4 regions of the Cytobacillus sp. FSL R7-0696 genome follow, and region 2 is predicted to be linked to each of the others. Evidence: riboswitches for the same ligand, from Rfam matches in the RefSeq annotation. Region 2 holds a riboswitch; each other region holds the start of a gene.
What was found. Region 2 has a riboswitch for cobalamin ahead of MKX29_RS19035 (ribonucleoside-diphosphate reductase subunit alpha). Riboswitches for the same ligand answer to the same signal wherever they lie in the genome.
Positions count from the first base shown of each region.

Region 1: it holds a riboswitch for cobalamin, as region 2 does, so the genes downstream of both, MKX29_RS20770 (acyl-CoA dehydrogenase family protein) here and MKX29_RS19035 (ribonucleoside-diphosphate reductase subunit alpha) in region 2, are expected to answer to the same signal.
Region 3: it holds a riboswitch for cobalamin, as region 2 does, so the genes downstream of both, MKX29_RS03345 (hypothetical protein) here and MKX29_RS19035 (ribonucleoside-diphosphate reductase subunit alpha) in region 2, are expected to answer to the same signal.
Region 4: it holds a riboswitch for cobalamin, as region 2 does, so the genes downstream of both, MKX29_RS06380 (ABC transporter substrate-binding protein) here and MKX29_RS19035 (ribonucleoside-diphosphate reductase subunit alpha) in region 2, are expected to answer to the same signal.

Region 1 covers NZ_JBBOWA010000001.1:4,061,125-4,064,337, forward strand. Annotated here, with positions in the region: gene MKX29_RS20765 (YhgE/Pip domain-containing protein) at 1-721, shown strand, start outside; cobalamin riboswitch at 1,006-1,190, shown strand; gene MKX29_RS20770 (acyl-CoA dehydrogenase family protein) at 1,391-3,058, shown strand; gene MKX29_RS20775 (NAD(P)-dependent oxidoreductase) at 3,073-3,213, shown strand, end outside.
Region 2 covers NZ_JBBOWA010000001.1:3,682,910-3,686,122, forward strand. Annotated here, with positions in the region: gene MKX29_RS19030 (heavy metal translocating P-type ATPase) at 1-337, shown strand, start outside; cobalamin riboswitch at 869-1,046, shown strand; gene MKX29_RS19035 (ribonucleoside-diphosphate reductase subunit alpha) at 1,212-3,213, shown strand, end outside.
Region 3 covers NZ_JBBOWA010000001.1:644,105-647,317, reverse strand. Annotated here, with positions in the region: gene MKX29_RS03355 (MFS transporter) at 1-220, opposite strand, end outside; gene MKX29_RS03350 (MarR family winged helix-turn-helix transcriptional regulator) at 238-681, opposite strand; cobalamin riboswitch at 910-1,112, shown strand; gene MKX29_RS03345 (hypothetical protein) at 1,276-1,551, shown strand; gene mmgD (citrate synthase) at 1,496-2,617, shown strand; gene prpD (2-methylcitrate dehydratase) at 2,634-3,213, shown strand, end outside.
Region 4 covers NZ_JBBOWA010000001.1:1,211,435-1,214,647, forward strand. Annotated here, with positions in the region: gene MKX29_RS06375 (FecCD family ABC transporter permease) at 1-618, opposite strand, end outside; gene MKX29_RS06380 (ABC transporter substrate-binding protein) at 584-1,546, opposite strand; cobalamin riboswitch at 1,654-1,833, opposite strand; gene MKX29_RS06385 (hypothetical protein) at 1,887-2,666, opposite strand; gene mgtE (magnesium transporter) at 3,124-3,213, shown strand, end outside.

The DNA of each region.
Region 1 (3,213 bases), 380 kb from region 2:
TGCTCTGGAGCAGATACCAGATAACCAAATTTCAGATAAAGAGATAAATAAATTATATGAAAGTAATGCGGATAAAGAGGTAATTGATCAATTGGTAGAAACCTATAGAGGGACAAAAGCTGCTCAAGAAGTTCTACTACTAGCCAAAGATAACCTTACAGACATGGTTGAACCGCTATCAACCTTTAGTCAATCAATGAGAGAAGCAGCAGGTAACCTTCGTGCAATATCATCTAATATAGACGAATCTATTCTTCAAATTGACATTGATGAAGGGTTAAAACAATTGACATCTGGTGTTGAAGAAATGGTATCTAACTATAATCAATTCCACCAAGGGTTACTTGCTTATACAGGCGGTGTTTCTGAATTAAGTACATCATATAGTGACATCCATGAAGGAATTAGCGGTTCTCTATCTGGAGCTGAGCAACTAACCAAAGGAGCTGGCTCGCTTCATAATGGAACTGGACAATTACATGATGCAACTAAAGACATTCCTGATGAGGTGACAAAAGAAGTGGATGAAATGATATCGCAATATGATAAATCTGATTATGAGCCAATTTCTTTTGTATCAGATAAAAATAATGAAAAGTTGGAACTAGTCCAATTTGTCATCCAAACAGATAAGATTAAAATTAAAGATAACAAAGAAGATGTAAAAGAAACAAAAGATAAAGTAGGATTCTTCGAGAAACTTCTTAACTTATTTAAGTAAACTTGAAAAACACGCCACTGCAATCTAGGAGGCGTGTTTCTCTTTTTGGTGGTAAATTTATATAAACCTTTCATGTTACATCAAACGATCGGTCAAAATGAAGAATTAGGCTTTCTTCTACTCGGGTTGTAGGAGTGGATTTAATCAATGACTCTAGCTTATATTGTGGTTGGAAGAAAAATGATAAAGAGCCTAACTTTTTCATCATTTTAAGCTGAGAATACATATTCTAAAAAATAAATTGTAAATTTTCCGAAAAATTGATATATTGTTAGTGTGAAACTAAATAAGCTAAATAAACAGGTGCTTGTTCATCAAGCTTAAAAGGGAAACCGGTTAGACTCCGGTGCTGTCCCGCAACTGTATTTGCGAGCGGATTGTACATAACCACTTATTCATTATTGAATAGGGAAGGAACAAATCCGCCACGACCATAAGCCAGGAGACCTGCCTGTTTTAGCCAACATCATTACCTACGCGGATAGGGGGTGTTAAGTGCGGATAGAAGAACATGTATATTACTCAACACATGTTTATTTGTTTGTCCACTCGTTACTTAACAACTTCTTTTAACAGGAGTTGTTTTTTTTTGAAGGTGGTTTGCTTCTTGCTACTGATTTGAGCAAGCGCTCAATCAAAGGAGATGGAAAGATGTAAAGGGAGTGCACGATGGCGAAGCTAAAAAAAACGCTAGAAGAAAAGGGAGATATTTTTTCTCCTGAAGATTTTCTTGAAGAGGAACAACTCATTGCACAAACGGCAGAATTATTTATTAAGAATGAAGTGTTGCCCCAAATAGATTCATTAGAAAAAAAGAACTATGAAGTGGCTAAGAATCTGTTTCAAAAATCAGGGGAACTAGGTCTACTAGCTATTGATGTACCTGAGGATTATGGCGGGTTTGCACTTGGTAAAAAATTATCCGGGCTTATAGCTGAAAAGATAGGATACGGTGGGGCTTTTAGTGTTTCGTATAATATTCATGTAGGTGTTGGCACATTACCGTATGTTTATTTTGGTTCAGAAGCACAAAAACAAAAGTATTTACCACAACTCATCTCCGGGGATTGGATTGGTGCTTATGCCTTAACGGAAGCAGGAGCTGGATCGGACGCACTTTCACCGAAAACAAGAGCTATTTACAACAGCAAGAGTGATAGTTGGATAATAAATGGGGAAAAACAATGGATTACCAATGCTCACATAGCAAATGTGTTTGTTGTATTTTGCCAAACAAATGACGGGATGACTGCTTTTATTGTTGAAAAAGACATAGCAGGCGTATCTATTGGTGCAGAAGAAGAAAAGATGGGTATTCATGGATCATCAACAGCTACTCTTATATTGGAAGATGTCGTTGTGCCATCCGCTAATATACTAGGAGAAAAAGGAAAAGGTCATCAAGTTGCCATGAATATATTAAATCTTGCTAGATTGAAGCTAGCTTTCTCGAATATTGGCACAGCTAAACAAGCCTTCAACTTTTCTCTTAGCTATGCGAAAGAGAGACAACAATTTGATAGAGCGCTGGTTGAATTTACGTTGATACAAGAAAAATTAGCTGAAATGGTGACATCTATTTATGCAAGTGAAAGTGCCGCTTATCGCACAGCAGATATGATTGATCAAGCTCCAACAGATGAAGGAATCACCTCTTTAAAAGCATTCGCAATGGAATGTGCCATAAACAAAGTACGATGCTCTGAAATGCTTGGGCATGTAACAGATGAGGCCGTTCAAATTCACGGTGGATACGGTTATATGAGAGATTACGATGTTGAGCGACTATATAGGGATGCTCGAATCAGTCGTATCTTTGAAGGAACAAACGAAATCAATCGCTTAACCATAGCAAAAAACTTACTTCACAAACACTCATCTAAAGATATCACAATCAATACCCCTACACCATTACACCAAGATAGAAACAGCCAATTTATTGAGTTAGGAAAAGAACTGTTATCGCTGTCTTTGGAAGCGGTTTCAAATGCAAAGATTGATATAAATAGGGAACAGCAGTATGCACGTCTTTTAGCTAATATCATCACAGAACTATACACAATGGAATCGACTTATATGCGGACATCAAAACTGCAACATCGAAAACAAAATCAAAAGTGGAAAGATTTAGCGACTGATATTATATGCGAACAATGCTTTCAATATTTGAAACAACAAACGATTAGCCTGATTTCAGCAGCGATACTTGATGAAAAAGAACGATTCGTTGCATTCGCAAACATTGAAAATTACCAAATCCCACTCTACAGCAATCTGTTATTGAAAAAAAGGCAATTAGCACAAATACTTATTGATCAACCAAAATTACTGAAATGAAGGGAGCTTAAATGATGGGTGAGAAAATCGGTTTTATTGGTTTAGGGAATATGGGTTTACCGATGGCGCAAAGCTTATTATCAGAAGGCAATGAAGTGTACGGCGTCGACCTCAACAAAGATGCTGAAGCGGCATTGCTAAGGTCGGGAGGTGTG
Region 2 (3,213 bases):
AAAGGTAGCGATGGTAGGAGATGGTATTAACGACGCCCCAGCATTAGCAACTGCCGATATCGGCATGGCTATTGGTACAGGAACAGATATTGCCATGGAAGCAGGAGACATTACACTTATGCGTGGTGATCTAAATAGTATTGCCGATGCAATCATGATGAGTAAAAAAACCATTCGTAATATTAAACAGAATCTTTTTTGGGCGTTTGGTTATAATACAATCGGTATTCCTATTGCAGCTGCGGGTTTCTTAGCACCATGGTTAGCAGGTGCTGCGATGGCGTTTAGCTCTGTGTCCGTTGTATTAAATGCACTTCGTTTGCAACGTGTAAGATAAAGATGACAAGTTACGTATGAATTTCTATAAAACATTCTATCAAAAAACTGATTGAGAAAAACAAGCTAATTAAATAGTTAGTTTGTTTTTCTCTTTTTATAGAAGGTATGTAGGAGATGGATAAAAAAATTTGTCCCTTGAGGTAAATTATTTTCTTTTTAATATGGCATATACTTATATAGATTTTTTGACCCACAACTTTACCACCATTGAATTTATTTCAATACTTCTGCGATTTTTTAATTTATTTACCAAAAAACTATTACTTTTCTGGTTTAAGCTTACTCGTTTGAAGGTAAAAAAGTAGAGTTGGTCAGCTTGAACAATTTTTAATGGATTTCAAGACTTTTTTACACAAATAAGAAATGCTATTATTTATTATGGTCTCAAATTTACCGCTAAAAGAACGAAACGTATATTTTAAATTTAGATAAAAGAAATAAATTGTATTCTATGAAATGATGTGATATGATTACTCATACAATCTCAGATACAATATATAGTTATTTTTTTACTTCTCGACAACTACATATAGTAATTGGTTGAAGGAGTCCAAATGGACTTAAAATGGGAATCCGGATAAGCCGGAGCTGTACCCGCAACTGTAAGTGTGACGAAAAGAGGAAACCACTGTTCTTTTGAAAGAATGGGAAGGCTCTTAGTAGATTGATACACAAGCCAGGATACCTGCCTTCTTAATCATAAGTTTCAATTCTTCGGGGCTTGAGAAGATGAAACGACAGTTGATGAAAAGAGTGTTATTGTACACTTGTATTTATACTGTCGTTTGATCCGCTCAAGGTGTAACTGGGGCGGTTTTTTTTATGCCTAAATTTGATAGAAATAGTTTGAAGGAGGAAGAAATTTGAAAACAATGATTGATACGACAGTCAATTTTGAACAATTATATCAACAATTCAACAACTTACCAATTAGTGCGTTAGAAAAGCGTGCGGAACAATTAAATCACTTAGAGTTAGATAGTTTCTATGATCAGTTAATACTAGAATGTCTTTCTTACATAAATGTTAATGAACCTGATTGGACATATGTGGCTGCCCATTTATATTTAAAGAAGATTTATCAACAAGCAGCGGAGAACCGAGGGTACAGTGGCCAGGCCTATGGTGATTTTCATACTTTAATTCAACAATTAAGTGATCTTGAGATTTATAGTCCTATTTTATTATCTAGTTATACAAAAGAAGAAATTGATGAATTAGGCAAAGAAATTGTCCCTGAAAGAGATCAGCTCTTTACTTATCTCGGGATTAAAATGCTTACCGATCGTTATGTAGCAAAAGATCGCCAAAAGAGAATTTTTGAGTTGCCTCAAGAACGCTGGATGGTTATTGCAATGATTCTTATGCATCAAGAAGAAAAAAATCGGTTGCAATTAGTAAAAGAAGCTTACTGGGCAATGAGTAACTTATTTATGACTGTAGCTACACCAACTTTATCCAATGCAGGTAAGAACTGGGGACAACTATCTAGCTGCTTTATCGAAACAGTTGATGATAGTCTAGATTCGATTTATGACAGTAATACAGACATTGCTGCACTATCTAAAAATGGTGGTGGAATCGGCGTTTATTTAGGTAAGATTCGTAGTAGAGGCAGTATGATTAAAGGATTCAAAGGCGCTTCATCTGGTGTGCTTCCATGGATGAAACAGCTAAATAATACAGCTGTAAGTGTCGATCAACTTGGACAAAGGCAAGGAGCAATTAGCGTTTATCTAGACGTTTGGCACAAGGATATCTTTTCTTTCCTTGATGCAAAGTTAAATAATGGTGATGAAAGATTACGTACACATGATTTATTTACCGGTGTTTGTCTACCTGATTTATTCATGGAAAAAGTAGAAGAGCGTAGTAACTGGTATTTATTTGACCCACATGAAGTTCGACAAAAAATGGGCTTCTCATTAGAAGATTATTATGATGAAGAAGTTGGTGCAGGTACTTTTAGAATGAAATATCTAGAATGCGTCAATAATGAAGAGCTATCGAAGAAGGAAATTCCTGCTATCGATATTATGAAGTCTATCATGCGCAGTCAATTAGAAACGGGAACACCATTTATGTTCTATCGGGATGAAGTGAACCGTATGAATGCAAACGCACATGCTGGCATGATCTATTGCACAAATCTTTGTACTGAAATCGTTCAAAATCAAAGTGTAACAACAAGAGTAGAAGAGTATACAAAAGATGGTAAAATTGTCATCGAGAAAACACCTGGTGATTTCGTCGTATGTAACCTGTCTTCTATTAACCTTGCCAAAGCAGTGAATGAAGCAGTCATAGAACGATTGATTCCTATTCAAGTAAGAATGCTAGACAATGTAATTGATATTAATAAAATCCCTGTTATCCAAGGGCAGTTAACGAATAAAAAATATCGCGCGATCGGCTTAGGTACTTTCGGCTGGCATCATTTATTAGCTACTAATAAGGTCGTTTGGGAAAGCCCTGAATCATTAGAATTTGCAGACCGACTTTACGAGAAGATTGCTTACTTAACGATTGAAAGTTCTATGAATCTAGCTGAGGAAAAGGGAGCCTACCCAGCATTCAATGGTTCAGATTGGCATACAGGTGCCTATTTCGAAAAAAGAGATTACCTGAATGGTGATAGCGAACTTGATTGGCAAGGACTAATGGAAAAAGTGAAAGCAAAAGGAATTAGAAACGGCTATTTACAAGCGATAGCACCTAATGCGTCAACTGCATTAATTGCAGGTAGCACACCGAGTATTGATCCAATCTTCAACAAGCAATACTCAGAAGAGAAAAAAGACTATCGTATTCCTGTAACTGCACCAGACCTAAACGCTCAAACGACGTGGTACTATAAATCTGCTTACCATATCG
Region 3 (3,213 bases), 3.0 Mb from region 2:
TACGATCAATATATTTACCTATAAACAATCTTCCTACCAATGTTCCTATAATAAATATGCCAGTAACTAAGCCAGCTTGGCTGGCGGTTGCATGATGTGCTTCAACGGCATACACGGCAATCGTAACCATTAATAAATAAAACACTAATGTTAGAAAAAAGTTTACGGAAGAAACGGTGATAAAGTCCTTGGTCCATAATTTTTCTTTTGTTGAACTCATTTTCTTTTTCTTCCTCCTTACAAATTGCTTTTAATAATATCAAAAATACGAATACATTCTTCTTGTTCTTCAGGTGTGATTCCCTCTAATATTTCCATTTCGAACTGATCAATCGGAATGCGGATTTTTTTGTATATGTGCTCACCTTCGTTCGTTATTTTCATTTTCTTTTCACGTTTATCCATGCTTGGGATTTTTTCTACATATCCATATTCCTCAAGCTGATTTATTGTCCTCGTGACTGTTGGCTTTTCAACACCTTGATACGCAGCAATCTCTACTAAAGTTGTTGGACCAAAATGGTAGAGATAATAAAGGATTGTCCACTGTGCCCGTTGTAATTGATGTTTCGTTAATAAGCTGTTCAGTCTATTCTCAAAAGGGCGATAAAGCATCATAAAGTGATGAAAGAACCTTTGGCTAGCAATAATAATATTCACCTCATTTAAAATAGTTATCAATGGTAACTAATATACTATAACAAAAAGCCGTCTTGTCTGTCTATGGGCGATAGCTTTTTTTCTGTAAAATGGTAAATGTTATGTTAAAATTGTATTTCTTTTAAGATATGTTTGTAGGCGACATTTAAATTGTTATAATAAAAAGTGTTAATTTTAAAGTGAAAAGTAGTGCGATTAAGAAAATAATTGTCAATTTTCTAAAATATTGATATATTTAAATAGAACAACTTAATATTTTCAAAAATAGGTGTAAATAGAATGCTAGCTTGTCTATTTACTTAAAAGGGAAGTACGGTTGGATTCCGTCGCTGTCCCGCAACTGTATTTGCGAGTGATATGAAAGATACCACTGTTTCCTAAAATTGGAGATGGGAAGGTTTCGTATCATGTTGACCATAAGCCAGGAGACCTGCCTGTTTAGTGTAAACATCAATTCCTACGTGGATATAGGAGGTGTTAAGTACGGGTAATGAATACATGCCAAAGTCGCATGTTTATTTTAGTATTCGTTTGAACTTAACAACTTCTTTCTAGAAGTTGTTTTTTTAATGGATTGATATGGTAAAAAGGTGAGCAAGAACGGAGGAAAAAGCTTTGTTTGGAACCGTTCCTTATTATGTGAACATAATGAAATCAACGATCATGATGAACAGCTATTCTGCTGAGAGTTATAGTTTAAGAAAAGTATTAGATCAGTATAAAGAAGACATCCGAACACTCTCTGTAGAAGAAGAGAAGATCCAAATATATTTAAGGAATGCTGAAAGGGCTTACAGCATTGTCAGGCATGATGTAATTGGATGGGAGGAAAATGATTGTGAGCATGGAGGAGAAGTATATACCAGGGTTAGAGGGAATCATAGCTTCTGAGACCGGCATCTCATTTTTAGATACTGTTCATGGAGAGATTGTCATAAAAGGTTATGACTTAATTCAACTTTCAAAAACGAAAAGCTATTTAGATATTATCCATTTACTTCTAGAAGATCAATTACCAACAGACGAGGAAAAAACTTCATTAGCTAATACGTTAAAGTCCTATTATGAAATACCGACGGCCGTCATGGAGGTTTTTACTCATTTGCCAAAAGGAACACATCCAATGGATGGGCTCCGCACTGGCATCTCGAGCTTGGCTGGATATGATACGACCTTAGAAGATAGGTCGAAGCAAGCAAATAAAGAAAGAGCTTATCGCCTACTTGGAGGAGTTCCGACAATTGTAGCTAACAGTTATCGTATATTACAAGGTCTGGAGAGAATTGAACCGGATAAATCCCTATCGTATAGTGCCAACTTTTTCTATATGTTAACTGGTAGAGTACCTTCCGATTTAGAAGAAAGAGTATTTGACCAGTCATTACTTTTATATAGTGAACATGAAATGCCAAACTCAACATTTACAGCAAGAGTAATTGCTTCTACACAATCCGATCTATTTGGAGCGTTAACGGGTGCAGTTGCAAGTTTAAAAGGTAGCTTGCATGGCGGTGCGAATGAAGCGGTTATGTACATGTTGAATGAAGCGGAAAGTGTCGCTGGCTTGGAAGGCCTCTTCTATAAAAAACTATTTAAAAAAGAAAAGATTATGGGCTTTGGTCATAGAGTTTATATGAAAAAAATGGACCCAAGAGCATTAATGATGAAGGAAGCTCTACAGGAGTTATCCATACAACATGGAGATGATTCGTTGCTTCGAAAATGTGAAGCAGGAGAAAGAATCATGGAGCTAGAGAAAGGGCTATACCCTAATTTAGATTATTATGCCGCACCGGTTTATGGCATGTTAGGGATTCCTATCCCACTTTACACACCGATTTTCTTTAGTGCAAGAACGGTTGGTTTATGTGCCCATGTCATTGAACAGCATGAAAACAATCGCTTATTTAGACCGCGGGTCATTTATTCAGGTGCACGCCATACCTTACCAAATTGAGGAGGAGTACGAGTAAATGCTGAAAACGAATGAAAAGGTTGAAACCGATGCTATTTTAACGAAAATTGCTGATTATGTATTGGATTATGAAATAACAAGTGAAGAGGCTTATCGCACAGCACATTATATCTTGCTCGATACAATTGGTTGTGGAATATTAGCGCTTGATTATCCTGAATGTACCAAACTACTTGGTCCTGTTGTGCCAGGAACGGTTGTACCTAATGGAACAAGAGTCCCTGGTACATCATTTGAATTAGATCCTATTAGAGGTGCATTTAATATTGGCTGTATGATTCGCTGGCTGGATTACAATGATACATGGTTAGCTGCTGAATGGGGGCATCCTTCTGACAACCTTGGTGGCATTTTGGCAGTTGCAGATTATTTAAGTAGGCAACGTCTTTCAGTGGGTAAAGAGCCAGTTAAAATGATTGAAGTCCTGGAAATGATGATCAAGGCTCATGAAATTCAAGGAATATTAGCGCTAGATAATAGTTTAAATCGCGTGGGTTTAGATCATGTACTGTTTGTTAAAGTGGCAACAACTGCTGTTACGGCAAAGATGCTTGGTGCAACAAAAGAAGAAGTGATTC
Region 4 (3,213 bases), 2.5 Mb from region 2:
CATCGATACGCTTCCTAACAACCACCCAATAATCTGTCTCAGTTCATCCCCCGTTAAAGCAATCATTAAGGAAATAAATGCACCTAGAAAAGAACTGAAGATAATACCGGTTAAAATGATTGTCTCTACTCTCATGCCACGATCAATTTGTCGCGCAAAGAAAAGGACAACAATTATCGTTAGAAAAGCTGTTGTAATACTAAATAACGGTAAAGTAAAGGTGCCTACAAACGGAATGGATAAACCGAGAAAGATCGTTAATACAGCACCAACAGAAGCTCCTGAAGACACCCCCAATGTATAAGGGTCGGCTAAAGGGTTCCTTAATAAACCTTGAAAGGCAGCACCTGCAATTGCAAGTGATGCCCCGACAAAGCCCGCCAATACTACTCTAGGCAAGCGAATATTCATAACAATATTACTATGCATTGGATTAACATCATTACTTATCGGTAAACGTAAGATTTCCGCTCCAATGATATTGAATATATCTAACGGTAGCACTGAAACAGTGCCTATAGAAATCCCCATCATCATTGCTACACATAAGAAAACGAACGCACAGAGATAAGCAACACCTCTATTATTTAAATACTTCTGGGTAAATCGCTTTTGCAAGCTCCTCTACTCCTTCTACAAGTCTAGGACCTGTACGAGTTACCTTATCAGAGTGCACATCATAGACTTGCTTCTCTTTAACGGCTGTTACATCTTGCCAACCTTCTCGACTTAAAAGGGTTTCTACCGCATTTTCCGTATAATACCCGTATGTAGTGATAATCACATCAGGATTCTTTTCGATGACAGCTTCCTCGTCAATTTGTGGCCAACCTTCTTCTTCAATTACATTTTCCGCTTGGATCAAATTGAGCATATCATCTATAAATGTTTTTTGACCGGCAGTATATAAAGAAGGAGCTGCAGAGATTTCAACAAAGACAGATTTTTTCTCTTCAACAGACTTTGCTTTTTCTTCGATTTCTGCCAAACGGGTTTTCATTCCCTCAACTGTTTGACTTGCTTCTTCTGTTGCTCCTGTTGCTTTACCAATCATTTCAATGGAGTCATATACTTCTTTAAAATTCTGTGCATCATTGACAATAAGAACAGGAATACCAGCATCTCTTAATTGATCTAAGCCTTCAGTACTATTATGCGCTCCTGAATTATGTGCTAATACAACATCTGGATTTAAAGCAATAATTGCTTCTACATTAAATTCTTGTCCACCGATCTTTTCAATATCAGCCACTTCTTCTGGATAATTATCAAAATCAGATACACCGACTACCTTCTCACCTAACCCTAATTCGAAAGCGATTTCAGTATTACTCGGGATTAACGAAACAATCGCTTCTGGTTCCTCTTCAATCACCACTTCTTGATCCGCAGCATCCGTTAATGTTACAGGAAAAGCGCTAGTTTCAGTACTCTCTTCAACCTTCTCTTCTCCATCTTTCTTCGGCTCAGCTGTGTCATTCCCACATCCAGCAAGAATACCTGCTGATAGTAAAATCGAGACTAAAAATAAATACCATTTCTTCATGATTGACCCTCCTTAAAATATAAAACATCCCCAGTAGTAGGAGATGTTTGGAAGGAATAATCACGACAAAGAAGCCTTACCAAACACCCCCTATCCTCGTAGGTTACAGTGTTTATGGAAGATAGGCAGGTTTCCTGGCTTATGGTTTATAATCAAAGGCTCCTCCTATAGAACCTATATAGCAGTTGTCTTTGTTTATTAACCAGTTACAGTGGCGGGACCGCATTGGTTTTACACCAATTTCCCCTATTAAGTCAAAAATTGACACCTATTTCCTTAAATCTACAATTTTCTGTCGATTTTATTATACCTTATCATATTTTGTGGTGCATTATTATTTTTATGAATCAGTTACTTGCCATTCTTTCAGTTTTTTATCAAAAACCAATCTCGCGTCTGGCGTGGCTTCCTTCCTCATTGCTTCGAACTCATCATACATATCATCCATATTAGCGAAATCTCCAACTGTCCAGAGCGGTATATTAATTTTTGTACGTGTCTGCTCACTCTGTTCAAAAGAAATCACCAGGCCTTCCTTCATTAAATTTCTTAATGCCCTTAACGCGCCTTCTGGAACTTGTGGATATGTTTTTTTCTTTTTTAGGCCTAATAAAGATTTTTCTACTTTTAAATGCTCCATCTTCATAGCAGCAACGTCGCCAAGCATTTTGTAAAAGTCCTGCCAGTCTCGGTAATAGACCTTATTTAACCAACCATCATCATGCGCTAAATAACAATAACGATTGCTTAAATGGTTATAGAAAGGTTTCTTTAAATGCTCCTTTACATGACTAAGATATAGGAGCTCAGCAATTGCTTGAGCGGGCAATTCATTTAACGATTCTTCCTCCTCGAAATCTATCCAGCAAAAATCACCATAACTATAAACATCTTCGTTTATGAGTGCTGGCAGGTCTTCATGAGCCACCCAATCAAACATGGTATGTACATTCAGTTCCCCATTATCATACTGGTGCTTCACTAATAGAAGATGCCCAGTCCTGTTCTGTAATGATTGCATAAACTCAGAAAATTCAATTCCATAAGAAATAACGGACTGGTCCTTTTCGTTTAATAAGATATAGATGAGATCTCGAACACTATGATTTTTCTTTCGCAATTTAGAAACCTCCGAACTGAAAATAGAAAGACGAAGAGCAAATTCAATAGTACCACCTTAGTTATTACCCTCATACCACACACTATTTCGTTTTACTGCAATAATTTATACTAACTACATGTCAATCATAAACAACCGATACAATGCTTCATTTCATCCATTTCATTTTAGCAAAGATAAGGAAATACGATTATTAAAAAAACATTACAAAATAACTATTTCAATTCCTGAATTTTGTTCATACCCTAAAAAAGCCTTTTTGTATCAAACCAATGATAACATTCCACTTCTAACACATACTATGAAAATAACTAATGGATTAGCATACAATCTTAACTTTTAAACCATATATTACTTTAAAAAAATCATGATTTTCCCAGTTAAAGAATGGTAAGATAAGCATGTAATCTCCGTTTACAATTTAAGGGATATCCTCGGTTGAAAGGACTTGAGCTTTATGATTCAGACGATGACAGAAAACCAAATCGCTTTATTGATCATCAAAGCATTAAAGGATAATAAACAAAAAGAATTTAACAGGATTTTA